Regions from separate parts of the Rhizobium sp. 0TCS1.26 genome, predicted to be linked through region 2. Evidence: riboswitches for the same ligand, from Rfam matches in the RefSeq annotation. Region 2 holds a riboswitch; the other holds the start of a gene.
The links. A riboswitch is a leader RNA that binds a small molecule or an ion and turns the genes downstream of it on or off. The one in region 2 is predicted to bind S-adenosylmethionine.

Region 1: linked by a shared signal. The riboswitch ahead of metA (homoserine O-acetyltransferase MetA) and the one ahead of AAIH46_RS11740 (O-succinylhomoserine sulfhydrylase) in region 2 are both predicted to bind S-adenosylmethionine.

The regions. Positions count from the first base shown of each region.
Region 1 is NZ_JBCIYV010000004.1:287,661-291,057, forward strand. Features, by position in the region: gene AAIH46_RS19170 (vWA domain-containing protein) at 1-336, opposite strand, end outside; gene metA (homoserine O-acetyltransferase MetA) at 349-1,269, opposite strand; SAM riboswitch at 1,334-1,411, opposite strand; gene AAIH46_RS19180 (AAA family ATPase) at 1,469-2,308, opposite strand; gene AAIH46_RS19185 (hypothetical protein) at 2,724-2,861, shown strand; gene AAIH46_RS19190 (thiamine diphosphokinase) at 2,974-3,397, shown strand, end outside.
Region 2 is NZ_JBCIYV010000002.1:936,740-940,136, reverse strand. Features, by position in the region: gene AAIH46_RS11750 (Hsp33 family molecular chaperone) at 1-103, shown strand, start outside; gene apaG (Co2+/Mg2+ efflux protein ApaG) at 190-582, opposite strand; gene AAIH46_RS11740 (O-succinylhomoserine sulfhydrylase) at 713-1,897, opposite strand; SAM riboswitch at 1,938-2,016, opposite strand; gene AAIH46_RS11735 (2'-deoxycytidine 5'-triphosphate deaminase) at 2,086-3,180, shown strand; tRNA gene AAIH46_RS11730 (tRNA-Gly) at 3,304-3,377, shown strand.

The DNA.
Region 1 (3,397 bases), on a different contig from region 2:
CGCCTCGAAGCCGCCGAGCGAAGCGACCAGCGCTTTCTCCTCGGCGCTCAGGTGCCTTTCCGCAAGCTTGCGCAGCCACTCCTCCGGCAGCGGCTCCGGCTCGTTGACCTCCATGCCGGAGATGGCCTCGACGCCGCTGAAATGGGCGGAGAACACCTGGTCGAAGCGGTCGATGTGGCGCTCGTCCTTCACCAGCGCGGCGCGGGCGAGGTAATAGAAGGCCTCGACATCGAAATCGGCAAGTCCGGCCTCCATACCCTCCAGAAGGTCCAGGAATTCCCGCAGCGTGACCGGGACCCTGGCGTCCTTCAGCTTCAGGAAGAAGGGGATGAACATGCCGGGTCCTTGCTACCGCGTGCCGATCTGCTCCAGATCGTAAGGGGTGGTCTGGTAGAGCTCGTTGATCCAGTTGCCGAACAGCAGATGCGCGTGGCTGCGCCAGCGGTTCTGCGGCGTCAGTGCCGGATCGTTATGCGGGAAGTAGTTGTACGGCATCTTGATCGGAATTCCGGCATTCACGTCGCGAAAATATTCGTCCGCCAGCGATGTGGAATCATACTCGACGTGATTGAACATGTAGAGCCGGTTGCCCTTCTTCTCGTGAACGAGACAGACGCCCATTTCTTCCGATTCCATCAGGATTTCCAGCCCGTGGACCTTTTCGATGTCGGCGCGGCGGACTTCCGTCCAGCGTGACACGGGCACCTGGAAATCATCGGAGAAGCCGTTGAGATAGATGGAGGACGGGCAGAGATTGCGGTGCCGGTAGACGCCGAACGCCTTTTCCTTCAGCTCGTGCTTCGGCACGCCGTGGAAATGATAGATGGCGGCCATCGCGCCCCAGCAGACATTGAGCGTCGAATGGACATGGGTATCGGTCCAGTCGAAGATCTGCCGCATCTCCTCCCAATAGGTGACTTCCTCGTAGGGAAGCATCTCGACCGGCGCGCCGGTGATGATGAAGCCGTCGAACTTGCGGTCCTTCACCTCTTCCCAGGTCTGGTAGAACGACAGCAGGTGCTCTTCCGAGGTGTTCTTGGCCTTGTGGCCGCCGATCCGTACCAGCGAGAACTCGACCTGCAGCGGCGAGGCACCGACCAGACGGGCCATCTGCACTTCCGTCTTGATCTTGTTCGGCATCAGGTTGAGCAGGCCGATCTGCAGCGGACGAATGTCCTGCCGCACCGCCATGGTCTCGGTCATCACCCGCACGCCCTCGTTCACCAGTGCGTCGAAGGCGGGCAAGGTATCGGGGATCTTGATCGGCATGGGCTCGAACCTACAAAAACAAAAAAACCGGCAGCGAATGGTCGCGACCGGTCCGTGGAAGGTTTCACATCTTCTCGCGGCCCTTTAGCGACTTTTTTAACGTGGCTGCAAGCCGGCCGGCCAAATCACCACGAAGAGTGTCCTCAATAGGCCTTTCGCAGCCGAAGGTCAATCAATCCGGAATGTCCGGCCTTGCCACCTATCGCTCCCGCCTCGCCATGAACGCCATGCGCTCGAAGAGATGCACGTCCTGCTCGTTCTTCAGCAATGCGCCGTGCAGCTTCGGCAGCGCGTTCTTGACGTCGCCGCGCAGCGTCTCGGGATCGACGTCGTCCGACACCAGCAGCCGGATCCAGTCGAGCGCCTCCGAGGTCGACGGCTTCTTCTTCAAGCCCGCAGTCCCGCGGATCTCGTAGAACTGGGTGAGTGCGGCGCGCACGAGGGTCTGCTTGATGCCGGGATAGTGGACGTCGACGATCCGCGACAGCGTCTCGGCATCCGGAAAGCGGATGTAATGGAAGAAGCAGCGGCGCAGGAACGCGTCCGGCAGTTCCTTCTCGTTGTTGGAGGTGATGATGACGATCGGCCGGACCTTGGCCTTCACCGTCTCGCCCGTCTCGTAGACGTGGAATTCCATGCGATCGAGTTCCTGCAGAAGGTCGTTGGGGAACTCGATGTCTGCCTTGTCGATCTCGTCGATCAGCAGCACCACCTTGGTGTCCGAGGAGAAGGCCTGCCACAGCTTGCCCTGGCGGATGTAGTTCGACACCGCGTTCACCCGCGCATCGCCGAGCTGGCTGTCGCGCAGCCGCGACACTGCGTCGTATTCGTAGAGCCCCTGCTGCGCCTTGGTCGTCGACTTGATGTTCCACTCGATCATCGGCAGATCGAGCGCCGCCGCCACCTGCCGCGCCAGTTCGGTCTTGCCGGTACCTGGCTCGCCCTTCACCAGCAGCGGCCGCTCGAGGCGGATCGCTGCATTGACCGCGACCATCAGGTCCTTGTCGGCGATGTAGTCCGCGGTACCGGTAAATTGCATGCGGTGGATGCTCCTGCAGGGTTCGAAAGGCCTGGGCGGAAGGTAATCAGCCGGCACCGGGTCCGCAAGCGGCGTCCGGACGCCTGGGGCCACAAGATTGCGCTTGTATTCCCCAGCCGATCTGCGAGGCTGGCAAAAGGTCACGAGACATCGCAGGGCCAGCCGAAGGTCGCTCCGGAGCGGCGGCCGAAGCCTTGCGTGCCGCCAGCCTTCTTCTTCCGATCAGCCAATCGATGCGGCCGACAGCCACTCCGGACAGGATGTCACTCTCGCATAGCCAGTCCCGGAAACCAGCCTCTGAGAAAGACGGTCTGCCCGCCGCCCTCGACAAACCGATCCGCCACCACATCCGATACAGCTTGCTACCCCCGCAACGCCCCTCCGCAGATGGAGCCGGGCCACAAGGACAAGATCAATGGCCAAAGGTCAGGTACGTTCGAACCGCGAAGTGCGCAAACCGAAGAAGGACAAGACGAAGGCCGCCGCAGCGCCGACTTCCACCTTCACCACCCAGTTGAAGGGCGCCGAAGCCGCCGCCCCGAAGAAGCGCTAGAGTCCTATCCATCCCGACATCGGCCGCGGCGATAGCCGCCGCGACCTTCAAGCCGCCCGCTGCCGCGTCTTCGGCCTTTCCCTTTTGCCCGAAGATGCGCTAAGGGCAGGCCATGAGTTCATCCTCCTTCACCATCCTTCTGGGCGGCCACCTGACCCTCACCGATCGGCTGCGTGCGCTTGTCGATGGAACGAGGGTCATTGCCGCCGACAGCGGCATGCGCCATGCGCAGGGCCTGGGGTTGAAGCCGGAGCTTTGGGTGGGCGATTTCGACAGCAGCGACGCCGCACTAAGCCGCATGTGGCCGGATATCGAGCGCCGCACCTACCCGGCATCGAAGGCGGCGACCGATGGCGAGATCGCCGTCGCCGAAGCCATCGCCCGGGGCGCCACCCGGCTGATCTTTGCCGGGGCCCTGGGCGGCGAACGTTCCGACCATGCACTGCAGCACTACCTCAACGGTCTCGGTCTGGTCGAGGACGGCTACGAGGTAATGCTCTCGTCCGGTGATGAGGAAGCCTATCCGATGACCGGCG
Region 2 (3,397 bases):
GGAGGAGATTGAGGCAAGCCAGGAAGACGGCCAGATCGCCGTCACCTGCGAATTCTGCTCGACCACCTACCGCTACGATCCGTCAGAATTTACCGCCGCCTGATCATCTACGCAGGCAGCCGGCAGATATGCCGGTTGCCTGCGTGCATCTTGTTGGCGGCTGTGGCAGCGCGGGGCGTCGACTGACGCTTAGTTGAGAACCCGCATCAGGCCCGGGCTGTCGAGGGAGAAGGCGGGGATGGCGACGATCAGGGTTTCCCCTTCGTCAGTCTCCATCTGGTAGTGGCCGAACATCAGGCCCGACGGCGTGTCGAGCGGGCAGCCGGATGAATACTCGTATGTATCGCCCGGTTTCAGCCGCGGCTGTTCGCCGACGACCCCTGGTCCTTCCACTTCGTCCACCAGGCCGTTCTGATCGGTGATGTTCCAGTAGCGATGCACCAGCCGGACGGTCAGCTCCGAATGGTTGGCGATGACGATGCGATAGGCCCAGACATAGCGGCTCTCATCCGGGTCGGATTGCTCCTCCAGATAATAGGGTTCAACGGCGACCTCTATGTCCCTCGTCCGTGCGCGATACATGCAGACCTCAATCCTGTGGCTAGGGATATTGTACAGGAAGTGGCTGAGGTCAAGAAACGTGCCCGCGCCGGAGCGCGAGCTGCATGTATTTGCCTAGTTGATGCCGCTCGCGACGAGCGGCCGGCGTCCGTCAGCCGGCGACCTTGGCGATCGCCTGGGCCAAATCCTCGACCAGGTCGTCGCCGTCCTCGATCCCGCATGAAAGCCTCAGCGTGCCGGGCGAAATGCCCAGCTCGGCGCGTGCGTCGTCGGTGAGGTTCTTGTGCGTCGTGGTTGCCGGATGGGTAATCAGGCTCTTGGCATCGCCGAGATTGTTGGAGATCTTGATAACCTCCAGCGCATCCTGGAGCGCAAAGGCTGCGTCCTTGCCACCCTTCAGCTCGAAGCAGACGAGCGTAGAGCCGCCCGACATCTGCCGGGCGATGATATCGGCCTGCGGATGATCCTTGCGACCCGGATAAATGACCTTGCCCACCTTGCTTTGATCGGCGAGGAAGTCGGCGATCTTTGCAGCGCTCTCCGTCTGCTGCCTGACGCGCAGCGGCAGCGTCTCCAGACCCTTCAGAAGCGTCCAGGCGTTGAACGGCGACATGGCCGGACCCGTGTGGCGGAAATAGTCGTGCAGGTTCTCGTTGATCCATTCCTTGTCCGACAGGATCACGCCGCCGAGGCAGCGGCCCTGGCCGTCGATATGCTTGGTGGCGGAATAGACGACGACGTGCGCGCCGAGCTCCAGCGGCTTCTGGAAGAGCGGGGTCGCAAACACGTTGTCCACCACCAGCTTTGCCCCCACCTGGTCGGCGAGCTTCGCGACGCCGGCGATGTCGACCACTTCAAGCGTCGGGTTGGTCGGGCTTTCGAGGAAGAGCACCTTGGTGTTGGGGCGGATCGCCGCTTCCCAGTTGGCGAGATCCCGGCCGTCGACCAGCGTGCATTCGACGCCGTATTTGGGTGCCAGCGTTTCCACCACGTAGCGGCAGGAGCCGAACAGTGCGCGGGCGGCAACGATGTGGTCGCCGGCCTTCACCTGGCAGAGGATGGCGGCGGAAACGGCGGCCATGCCCGATGCCGTGGCGCGCGCATCCTCGGCGCCTTCGAGTGCGATCATTCGCTTTTCGAACATGTCGTTGGTGGGGCTGCCGTAACGGGCGTAGATGAAGCCGTCGGTCTCGCCCTTGAAACGGGCTTCGGCAGCGGCTGAGTTTTCGTAGACGAACCCTTGCGTCAGGTAGATCGCTTCAGACGTTTCGCCGTACTGCGAGCGCAGCGTGCCTTCGTGGACGAGTTGGGTTGCGGGGCGCCAAGTCTTGCTCATGTGTCACCACTTCAAACAAAAAAACCGGTCGCATAGCAGACCGGTTTCGCACCCGGTCTTTTTAGCCACTTGTTTAACGTGGCTGCAAGCCGACCGGCCAAATCACCACGGGATAAGCTTGGATAGCCCCAAGCAATCCTTGCGTCAATTCCCCGCTTTTGCTTTTGTCCCCCGGAAGGATAAGGGCAATGATACGCACAGCGGGCATTCTGGCAGACCGCGCCATAGGCGCACTCTTCGACGGCGGCAGGCTGAAAAGCGAGGCGCAGCTCGATCACGACCAGATCCAGCCGGCCAGCCTCGACCTGCGGCTGGGCTCGAAGGCGCTGCGCGTGCGCGCCAGCTTCATGCCCGGCCGCGAGCATACGGTGGCCGACAAGCTGGCGCGGCTGACGCTGCACGAGATCGATCTTGAGCCGGGCGCGGTTCTCGAAACCGGCTGCGTCTACATCGTGCCGCTGATGGAAAGTCTCGATCTGCCTGACGACCTGTCGGCCTCCTGCAACCCGAAAAGCTCCACCGGCCGCCTCGATATCTTCACCCGGGTGATGGTCGACCACGCGCAGGAATTCGACAAGATCCCCGCCGGCTATAAGGGGCAGCTATACCTCGAGATCTCGCCGCGCACCTTTCCGGTCATCGTCCGGCGCGGCTCGCGCCTGTCGCAGATCCGCTTCCGGACCGGCCAGGCGCTGCTGAGCGAGGCGGACGTCGTCGCCCTGCACGAGGCTGAAACCCTGGTGGCGAGCGAAAACCCCAACGTTTCAGGCGGCGGCATCGCACTTTCGATCGATCTGAAGGGCACCGGCCCCGACGGGCTGATCGGCTACCGCGGCAAGCATCATACCTCGGTGGTCGATGTCGATCGCAAGGCAGTGCTCGATGTCCTGGATTTCTGGGAGCCGCTCTACAGCCGCGGCCGCGACGACCTCATCCTCGATCCCGACGAATTCTACATCCTGGTGTCGCGAGAAGCTGTGCATGTGCCGCCGCTCTATGCCGCGGAAATGACGCCCTACGATCCGCTGGTCGGCGAGTTCCGCGTACACTATGCCGGCTTCTTCGATCCGGGCTTCGGCCACGCGCCGTCCGGCGGGTCGGGCAGCCGTGCGGTTCTCGAGGTGCGCAGCCACGAGGTGCCGTTCATTCTCGAGCACGGCCAGATCGTCGGCCGGCTTGTCTTCGAGCATATGCAGGAACGCCCGCAGGCGCTCTATGGCTCCGGGCTTGGTTCCAACTATCAGGCGCAAGGGCTGAAACTCTCCAAGCATTTTCGCGGCTGAGGCAGCGCCAGGCGGCTCTTCCCGTGTACTGAAGACGGTTTGCAAGCAACGCACCGGTTCCCTTGGCTGCCGCCTTTTCGCTTGAAGCCGCCGCGCTGTTGATGCTAATCCTGCGCACCGCAGGCGGGTGTAGCTCAATGGTAGAGCAGCAGCTTCCCAAGCTGAATACGAGGGTTCGATTCCCTTCACCCGCTCCACTCCCCAGTGTCTCCTCATG